Regions from separate parts of the Polymorphospora sp. NPDC051019 genome, predicted to be linked through region 1. Evidence: riboswitches for the same ligand, from Rfam matches in the RefSeq annotation. Region 1 holds a riboswitch; each other region holds the start of a gene.

The links. A riboswitch is a leader RNA that binds a small molecule or an ion and turns the genes downstream of it on or off. The one in region 1 is predicted to bind thiamine pyrophosphate.
Region 2: linked by a shared signal. The riboswitch ahead of AB0M79_RS07390 (ECF transporter S component) and the one ahead of thiE (thiamine phosphate synthase) in region 1 are both predicted to bind thiamine pyrophosphate.
Region 3: linked by a shared signal. The riboswitch ahead of thiD (bifunctional hydroxymethylpyrimidine kinase/phosphomethylpyrimidine kinase) and the one ahead of thiE (thiamine phosphate synthase) in region 1 are both predicted to bind thiamine pyrophosphate.

Annotation. Positions count from the first base shown of each region.
Region 1 is NZ_JBFBCH010000004.1:399,719-402,982, forward strand. It holds gene AB0M79_RS11020 (ATP-binding cassette domain-containing protein) at 1-256, shown strand, start outside; gene AB0M79_RS11025 (aldo/keto reductase) at 290-1,231, shown strand; TPP riboswitch at 1,283-1,390, shown strand; gene thiE (thiamine phosphate synthase) at 1,385-2,017, shown strand; gene thiO (glycine oxidase ThiO) at 2,014-3,096, shown strand; gene thiS (sulfur carrier protein ThiS) at 3,128-3,264, shown strand, end outside.
Region 2 is NZ_JBFBCH010000003.1:80,717-83,980, forward strand. It holds gene AB0M79_RS07385 (ABC transporter ATP-binding protein) at 1-442, opposite strand, end outside; gene AB0M79_RS07390 (ECF transporter S component) at 558-1,148, opposite strand; TPP riboswitch at 1,218-1,323, opposite strand; gene AB0M79_RS07395 (permease) at 1,583-2,524, shown strand; gene AB0M79_RS07400 (TIGR03943 family protein) at 2,538-3,264, shown strand, end outside.
Region 3 is NZ_JBFBCH010000009.1:280,684-283,947, reverse strand. It holds gene AB0M79_RS18825 (P1 family peptidase) at 1-1,005, shown strand, start outside; gene thiD (bifunctional hydroxymethylpyrimidine kinase/phosphomethylpyrimidine kinase) at 1,002-1,871, opposite strand; TPP riboswitch at 1,926-2,024, opposite strand; gene AB0M79_RS18815 (XRE family transcriptional regulator) at 2,079-2,660, opposite strand; gene AB0M79_RS18810 (benzoate/H(+) symporter BenE family transporter) at 2,726-3,264, shown strand, end outside.

The DNA of each region.
Region 1 (3,264 bases):
CGGCGGTCAGCAGGCCCGGTTCCTCGTGCTGCTGCTGGAGCTGTCCGGGGCGACCCTGCTGCTGCTCGACGAGCCGACCGACAACCTCGACCTGGCCAGCGCCGAGGCACTCGAAGAGGGGCTGCGGGCCTTCGACGGCACGGTGGTGGCGGTGACCCACGACCGGTGGTTCAGCCGGTCGTTCGACCGCTTCGTCCTCTTCCGCGGCGACGGCGAGGTGGTCGAGGTGCCCGAACCGGTCTGGGACGTCGCCTGACACCGTCCCGCATAGGCTCGCGACATGACTGAGATGCGCTACCGCCGGTTGGGTGACTCCGGGCTCGTGGTGTCCGTGGTCGGCATCGGCTGCAACAACTTCGGACGCAAGCTCGACGCCGCCGGCACGAAGGCGGTCGTGGACGCCGCGATCGACGCCGGGATCAACCTCTTCGACACCGCCGACATCTACGGCAACCCGCACGGCGCCTCCGAGGAGCAGCTTGGCGCGGCCCTGCGCGGGCGCCGGGACGAGGTGGTGGTGGCCACCAAGTTCGGCATGAACATGGAGGGGGCCAACGGCGCCGACCGGGGTGCCCGCGGAGCCCGCCGGTACATCGTCCGGGCCGTCGAGGCGTCGCTGCGCCGGCTCGGCACCGACCACATCGACCTCTACCAGATGCACGAGCCCGATCCGGCGACGCCGATCGAGGAGACGCTGTCGGCGCTCGACGATCTCGTCCGCGCCGGGAAGGTCCGTTACCTCGGCAACTCCAACTTCGCCGGCTGGCAGATCGCCGACGCCGAGTGGACCGCCCGGACCCGGAACCTGACCCGGTTCGTCAGCGCCCAGAACCACTACAGCCTCATCGAACGGGACGCCGAGACCGAGGTCGTGCCGGCCTGCGAGCGGTTCGGGCTGGGCCTCCTGCCGTTCTTCCCGCTGGCCAGTGGCCTGCTCAGCGGCAAGTACCGGCGGGGCGAGAGCGCGCCGCAGGGCACCCGGCTGGCCGAGGACCGGTGGGCCAAGCGGCTGGCCGCCGCGCCCTGGGACCTGATCGAGTCACTGGAGAAGTTCGCCGCGGAGCGCGGCCGCAACCTGCTCGACGTCGCCATCGGCGGGCTCGCCGCCCGCCCCGCGGTCACCTCCGTGATCGCCGGGGCGACCACCCCCGACCAGGTACGCGCCAACGCGCGGGCCGGTGCCTGGGAGCCGTCCGCCGAAGACCGGGAGGCGCTCGCCACCCTGCTCTGACCTGGTCCCCCCTTTACGGGGACCGGACGGCAGACGTACTCTCGGTCGCGGAAGTGACCCACGGGAGCCCGGTGCACCGGGCTGAGAGGGGGGCTGCAGCCCCCGACCGTCGAACCTGATCCGGGTAATGCCGGCGCAGGGAGGAGTGCTGCTGTGCCGTCTTTCGGACGACTGCATCTCGTGACCGACACCCGGCCGGGCCGGGATCCGCTCGCCGTCGTACGGGCCGCCCTGTCCGCCGCCGGCGCCGAACTCGTCGTACAGGTCCGGGTCGAGGACCTGGCGAGCGACCGGGAGGCGTACGACCTGGCCGGCCGGGTCACCGACCTGTGCGCGGCGGCCGGAGCGACCTGCCTGGTCAACGACCGCCTGCATGTCGCGCTCGCGGTCGGCGCCGCCGGCGGCCACGTGGGCGCGCTCGACCTGCCCGTCGACGCGGCCCGCCGGGTGCTCGGCCCGGACGCGGTGCTCGGCGCCACCGCGCGTACCGGGGAGGCGGGGCGGGCGGCGGTGGCGGCCGGGGCGACCTATCTCGGCGTCGGGCCCTGCTACCCGACGTCGACCAAGGACGGGCTGCCGGCCCCGATCGGGCCGGCCGGGATCGCCGCGGTGGCCGGCGCGGTCGACGTGCCGGTCATCGCGATCGGCGGGGTGACCGCGGCCAGCGCCCCGGAACTCGTCGCGGCCGGCGCGTACGGCGTGGCCGTCGTCGGCGCCGTCTCGTCGGCCGCCGACCCGGCCCGGGCCACCGCCGAACTGCTCGCCGCGATCACGGCCGTCCGATGAGGCCGGACGTCGCCGTCGTCGGCGCCGGGCCGATCGGACTCGCCATCGCATGGCGCTGCGCCGCCCGGGGGATGAGCGTGGTCGTCCACGACCCGGCCCCCGGTTCGGGTGCGTCGGACGTGGCGGCCGGGATGCTGGCCCCGGTGGCCGAGGCGTACTTCGGCGAGGAGGAGCTGACCTCGCTGCTGGTCGCCTCCGCCGCCCGCTGGCCCGGCTTCGCCGCCGAACTCGCGCGGGCCGCCGGCACCGAGGTCGGCTATCGCGACGAGGGCACCCTCGTGGTGGCCCTCACCGCCGACGACCTGGCCGAGGCGGAGCGGCTGTGGACGTACCAGCGGGGGCTGGGGCTGCCGATCACGGTGCTGCGCCCGGCGGAGTTGCGGGCCCGCGAGCCCGGGCTCTCGCCGCGGGTGCGCGGTGGCGGGTATGCGCCCGACGACCACCAGGTCGACCCCCGGCGCCTGGTCGTCGCCCTCGCGGCGGCGGCGCGGCGGGCCGGGGTACGCGTCGAGCCGACCACGGTCACTGATCTGTCCACGGTGGACGCGGGCACGGTGGTGGTCGCCAACGGCGTCGGCGCGGCCGCACTGGCCGGCGTGCCGGTCCGGCCGGTCAAGGGCCAGGTGCTGCGCCTGCGCGCGCCGGACGGTGCCGCGCCCGGCTTCCAGCACGTGATCCGGGGCTACGCCGACCGGCGGCACGTCTACCTCGTGCCGCGCGCCGACGGCGAAGTGGTGGTCGGGGCGACCGTCGAGGAACGGCTCGATGACACCGTCACGGCGGGGGCCGTACTCGATCTGCTGCGGGCCGCGACCGACCTGCTGCCGGAGATCGCCGAATACCACCTCACCGAGACCCGGGTCGGCTGGCGGCCCGGTACGCCGGACAACGCCCCGATCATCGGTGCGCTGCCCGGCCGGCCGGGAGTGGTCGTGGCCACCGGGCACTACCGGCACGGCATCGTGCTGACGCCGCTGACCGCCGACCTGGTCGCGGACCTCGTCACGACCGGGGTCCCCGACCCGGTGCTGGACCCGTTCGGGCCGGCCCGCTTCACCACCGATCCGACGCCGAACTGAGAGCGGAGGCACACCCGTGCCGGACGATCCGATCGAACTCACCGTCAACGGGGCCACCCGCCCCTTCGCAGCCGGTACGACCGTCGCCGCGGTCGTCGCCGCGTCGACCACCCAGCACCGCGGTGTGGCGGTGGCCGTCAACGGCGAGGTGGTGCCGAGGGGCGCCTG
Region 2 (3,264 bases), on a different contig from region 1:
GGGCGAGCCGCTGCTGCTCGCCGCCGGACAGCGCGGCGGTCGGCCGGTCCCGGTCGTAGGGGAAACCGACCCGGTGCAGCGCCTCGTCGACCCGGGGCCAGATCTCGCCGGCCGGCACCCCCCGGTTCTCCAGCCCGAACGCCACGTCGTCACCGGAGCGCGCCATCACGAGCTGGCTCTCCGGGTCCTGGAAGACGATGCCGACCCGCTCCCGCGACTTGCGCGGGTCGAGCCCGTCGATCTCGACGGTGCCCTCCTGCTCGCCGGAGTCCTCGGCGAGCAGCCCGGCGAGCGCGGCGAGCAGGGTGCTCTTGCCGGCCCCGGACGGGCCGAGCAGCAGCACCCGCTCGCCGTGCTCGACGCGCAGGTCGAGGCCGCGGACCGCCCACGCCCTACGGCCGGCGTGCCGCCACCCGAAGCCGCGCAGCTCGACGGTGCTCACCGGCGCCCCACCGGGCCGCCGGGTGCCGGGTCGCCGGGTGCCGGGCCGCCGGTCCAGGCCGAGTCCGGGTACGCGGGCGCCGCCGCGTACCCGGTCCTTGATCGGTGCATCCGGTTCAGACGGCGGTCCGCTCGCGGCCGGCCGGGAAGCGATCCAGGGCCCCGGTCCGGGCCAGCGCCCGGGTCAGCGCCCAGCCGCCGGCACCGGCGATCACGGCGGCGCTGATCACGGTGAAGACGAACATCGGGATCCGGAACGAGACGAGGTCGTAGCCGGCGTAGTAGCGGATCTGGTCGAAGACCGCGGCGGCCAGGCCGGCGAGCGCGCCGGAGACCACGGCCACCGGCAGCTTGAAGGAGCGGTAACGCAACGCGAGGAACGCGGCCTCCGCACCGAGGCCCTGGAAGGCGCCCTGCACGATGGCCAGGGCACCCCACTGGCTGCCGAGGATCACCGAGATGAACGCGGCGAGGAACTCGCAGTAGAACGCCGCCCCCGGCTTGCGGATCACCAGCCCGCCGATCACGCCGGGCAGCAGCCAGATGCCGTAGATGATGCCCTGGGCCCCCGGGAAGAAGGCGAAGGCGGGGTCGGTGGCGCTCCACACGAGGTTCCAGGCCCAGAAGATGACGCCGAACGCGACGGCGATCACCGACGCGACGACGATGTCGACCGTACGCCAGCGGCTGGCGGTGGGTTGTGTCATGGCTGTGCCTCCCAGTTCTTCGAGCGAACCAGGCAAGACGCACGCCACGACCGGACGGTCGTGGCGCGGCTGGAGAATCGACCGAACTCCCTGCGCTGGCATTACCCAGATCAGGTTCGAGGGTCTGCGGTGGTGTCCCGCACTCTCAGCGCTGTGCGCTCCCCTGTCGGATATGAAGTTGTGGCGCCGACGCTAGCACCGACGGTGATTTCGCGACAGCGCCGAGGTCGGATGTGGCCCCCGACACCTGGTCGCGCGGTAGGGTGGTCTGCCCCCACCGCGACCGTCCGTAGTGAAGGGACCAGCCTTCAGTGACCACGGCCAATGCCGCCCCCGACACCACGGGGGCCGGTCCCGCCAGCGGCACCGGACCGGCGGGCGGCGGCCCGCCCGACCCCGGACCACCACCGCGCCGCCCGCTCCTCGGCGACCGGATCGGCTCGGTCGAGGTGCTCGCCGCGCTGCTGCTCCTGCTGGTGGTCTTCCGGGGGCCGCTCTCGACCGCGATCTCCAGCCCGCGCCTGCAGACCTGGACGACCGTGTTCGTCTCGGTCATGGTGCAGGCGGTGCCGTTCCTGGTCTTCGGCGTCGTGCTCTCGGCCGTGATCGCGGTCTTCGTGCCCCGCTCGTTCTGGGCCCGGGCGCTGCCGCGACACCCGGCCCTGGCCGTACCGGTGGCCAGCGCCGCCGGCGTGGTCCTGCCCGGCTGCGAGTGCGGCGCGGTGCCGATCGCCGGCTCGCTGATCCGGCGCGGGGTCACCCCCGCCGCCGCCCTGGCGTTCCTGCTCGCCGCGCCGGCGATCAACCCGATCGTGCTCGCCTCGACCGCCGTCGCCTTTCCCGGCAGCCCGGAGATGGTGGTCGCCCGCGGCCTGGCCAGCATCGTCGTCGCGATGATCATGGGTTGGTTGTGGCTGCGGCTGGGCCGCGCCGACTGGATCCGGCTGCCGCACCGACCCGAACTCGACGGCATGTCCAAGGGCCGGGCGTTCTGGGCGGCCGTACGCCACGACGTGGTGCACGCCGGCGGCTTCCTGGTGCTCGGCGCGATGGCGGCGGCCTGCATCAACGTGCTGGTGCCGGAGCGCTGGCTGCAACTGGTCGCCGACAACCCGGTGCTGTCGGTGCTGGTGCTGGCCGTGCTCGCCGTGCTGCTGTCGATCTGCTCGGAGGCCGACGCCTTCGTCGCCGCGTCGCTGTCGCAGTTCTCGCTGACCTCCCGGCTGGTCTTCCTGGTCGTCGGCCCGATGGTGGACCTCAAGCTGGTGTCGATGCAGGCCGGCGTCTTTGGCCGGCGGTTCGCGTTCCGGTTCGCCCCGGCCACCTTCGTGGTGGCCGTACTGGTGGCCGTCGGGGTCGGTGTGGTGCTGCTGTGAGCGGAGGACGGCGATGAACCGGCGGGCCCAGGCCGTGGTGCTGCTGCTGCTCGGCGGCTCGGTACTCAAGGCCAGCTTCACCGACATGTACCTGCGCTACGTCAAGGAGGGGCTGCGGCCGTTCCTGATCGCCTCCGGTGTCCTGCTGGTCGCAGTCGCGGTGATGACGCTGCTGCACGACCTGCGCCCCCGGCCGGGCACCACCGGCGCCGGGCACGACCACGAGCACGACGACCACGGCCACGAGCACGGGGGCAAGGGGCACCACGAGCCGCGCGTCGGCTGGCTGCTGATCGCACCGGTGCTCGGCCTGCTGCTGGTCGCCCCGCCGGCGCTCGGCTCGTTCGCCGCCGGCCAGGCCGGCACCGCGCTATCCAGCCAGCGGGCCGACAGCTACCCGCCGCTGCCCGAGGGTGACCCGGCGAAGATCAGCGTGCTCGACTACGCGTCCCGGGCGATCTTCGACGGCGGCGCCTCGCTGACCGGCCGGACCGTGCAGCTCACCGGCTTCCTCGCCGAGGGGCCGGGCGGCGAACCGATCCTGGCCCGGATGATCCTGTCCTGCTGCGCCGCCGACGGGCGGCCGATCAAACTCGGGATGAGCGGCAACGTTCCGGTCGGGCTGCCCGCCGACAGTTGGGTCGAGGTGGTCGGCGGCTACACCGACCGCGTCATGACCGACCCGGTCAACGGCGAGGACATCCCCTACCTCCAGGTCGAGTCCTGGCGCCAGGTGGACC
Region 3 (3,264 bases), on a different contig from region 1:
AACGCCATCACCGACGTGAGCGGCGTACGGGTCGGTCACACCACGATCGTGGCCGGCGACAGCATCCGTACCGGGGTGACCGCGGTCGTACCGGAGCAGCTGTTCACCCGGGCGGCGCTGCCGGCCGGGCTGTCGGTCGGGAACGGGTACGGCAAGATCGTGGGCTCGACCCAGGTAGCCGAGCTGGGCGAGATCGAGACACCGGTGTTGCTGACCGCGACCCTGTCGACGTTCCGGGTCGCGGACGCGTTGGTGACGTACCTGCTGGGGTTGCCCGGGCGGGAGGACGCGCAGTCGGTGAACCCGGTGGTCGCCGAAACCAACGACGGCTTCCTCTCCGACATCCGGGCGCGGCCGGTGACCGAGGAACACGTGCTCGCCGCCCTGCACGGTGCCACCGGTGGGCTGCCGGGCGAGGGGTGTGTCGGCGCCGGCACCGGCACCGGCGCCCTGGGGTTCAAGGCCGGAATCGGTACGTCGTCACGGGTGACCACGACCTCGCGCGGAGCGGCGACCGTCGGTGTCCTCGTCCAGTCGAACTTCTCCGGCGTACTGCGGGTGTGCGGGGTGCCGGTGTCGCGCGAGCGGATGGGCGTACCGGTGGCACCGGCGACGCCAGGAGCGGCGCCTGGGGCGGCCGCGGAGCATCCGGGCAACTCCTGCGTCATCGTGGTCGCGACCGACGCCCGCCTGGACGCGCGCCAGCTCGGCCGCCTCGCCCGGCGCGCCATCTTCGCGATGGGCCGGGTCGGGTCGGACTTCACCAGCGGCAGCGGAGACTACGCGCTGGCGTTCGCCACGGCCGAACCGGGCCTGCCGGTGCTGCCGGAGTCCGATGTGGATCCGTTGTTCACCGCCGTCCTCGAGGCGACCGAGGAGGCGCTGCTGAACTCGCTGTTCATGGCGACGACCACGGTCGGGTTCAACGGCCACGTCAGGTATGCCGTCCCGCACGACAGGTTGCTCGCGCTGCTCGGTGAGCGTGGTGTGGCCGGTACGGGCTAGGACCACGCTCCGTCTTGGCCGGCCCACAGGCCGGCGAAGTGGCTGATCGGGCCGTTGCCGTGGCCGACCCGCAGGGCCGCGCCGTGGGTGATGCTCTCGGTCAGCCAGCGCTTCGCCCGGTCGACGGCATGCTCCCAGCCGGGTGCCTGCGGGCGCAGGGTCGCCAGCGCCGACGACAGCGAGCAGCCGGTGCCGTGGGTGTTGGTCGTCTCGATCCGCTCACCGGGGAACTCGAAGAGGTCCCGGCCGCCGGACAGTCGCCCGCCGGCGTCGACCAGGGCGTCGGAGGCCGACCCGTCGGCGAGATGCCCGCCCTTGGCCAGGACGGTGACGCCGTACGTGGCGGACACCCGGTGTGCCTGCTCGAGTACGTCGTTCCACCGGGAGACCGTGGGCTCGTCGGCGAGGACGGCGAGTTCGGGGATGTTGGGCGTGACGAGGTCGGCGTGCCGGACGAGGTCCAGGATCGCGTCGACCGCGCGCTCGTCGAGCAGCCGGTCGCCGCTGGTGGCGACCATGACGGGGTCGAGGACCACGACCGGCGGCCGCTGCCGGCGGAGCCAGTCGGCGACCGCTTCGATGATGGTCGAGTTGGCGAGCATTCCGATCTTCACGGCGTCGATCTCGACGTCGTCGCTGACCGAGTCGAGTTGTTCGGTGAGGAACTCGACCGGCGGGATGTGCACCGAGCGGACTCCCATGGTGTTCTGGGCGACCAGGGCGGTGACCACCGCCATGCCGTATCCGCCGTTGGCGGCGATGCTCTTCAGGTCCGCCTGGATTCCGGCGCCGCCGGTCGGGTCCGTACCCGCGATGGAGAGGACGCGTGGTGTCTGCCGGTGGTCGGTCGGGTCAGTCGGGTGCATGGCCGCACGCCTTCCTGAAGGGAGCGGCGGCGCACCGGGCAATGGCGGACAGGCGTGGGCTCACCCGGACATCCCTTCGCTAGTACGAACTAGATCAGGTTCGACGGGTGTGATCTCAGCCCGCTCGAAGGGCGGGCACCCCGTGTCACTGCCGACATCGTATCCAGCCCGCGGGCCGGGTACGAGCCGTGAGACCGGGTGGCCCGGCTACGGGCGTCGCGACCGGCCGGGGTAGCGGATCAGCAGGCTCGCGTGGACCTCGTCGTTGCCGACCGCGCCGTAGACGTGGGGTACGTCGGAGATCCAGGTGATGTGCTGGCCGGTGCCGGCGAGGGCGGGCGCGCCGACGGGGCCGGCCCGGAGCAGTCCACTGAAGATGGTGACGTGTTCGGTCACACCCCGCTGGTGTGCCGGTGAGGTCTGCGGTGGTCCGGGCGGCACCCGCATCCGGTAGAGCTCGAAGGTGACGTCGCCCTCGTCGAAGACCTGGAGCAGGGTCGCCTCGACCGCCGTACCGCGGATCGTCGCGGCATCCGTGCCGGGGGCGGCGAGTACGGCGGCCAGCGGAACCCCGAGTTCGGCCGTCACCGCGTAGAGCGTCTCCAGGGTCGGGTTGCGGGTGCCGTTCTCCAGGCCGGACAGGGTCGCCTTGCCGACGCCGGCGCGTCGGGACAGGGCGGAGAGGGAGACGCCCCGCGCCTCCCGGAGTTCGCGGACCCGCCGGCCGACCTCGGCGCCCTCGCCGCCTCCGTCGACCGCCGGTCGGCGGCTTGTACGACGCGAATCCATCCGGCTATGGTGCATGACCGGAGCGTTCCGTTTGCGGAACGGCCTGGTCATGGGGAGGACCGTCGATGGAACGCCTGGCGCAACCGGTGCTGGCCGGTGTGGTGACCGCCCTCGTCGGCTTCGCCAGCTCTTTCGCGGTGGTGCTCGCCGGGCTGCGCGCCGTGGGCGCCACCGAGCGACAGGCCGCCTCCGGTCTCTTCGCCCTCTGTGTGGTGATGGGGCTGGTGGCGATCTGGCTGAGCCTGCGCCACCGGCTGCCGATCAGCGTCGCGTGGTCCACCCCGGGGGCCGCCCTGCTGGTGTCGACCGGGGCGGTCGAGGGCGGGTTCCCGGCGGCCGTGGGCGCGTTCCTGGTCTCGGCGCTGCTCATCGTGGCGGCGGGCCTGTTCCCGGCACTCGGGCGCTGGATCGCCGCCATCCCGCAGCCGATCGCCAGTGCCATGCTGGCCGGCGTACTCCTCAGCCTCTGCATCGCCCCGGTCCGGGCGCTGATCGACGTACCGCTGATGGCGGCGCCGGTGATCCTCACCTGGGCGCTGCTGACCCGGTTCGCCCGCCGGTGGGCGGTGCCCGCCGCGCTCGTCGTGGCCGTCGCCGCGATCGC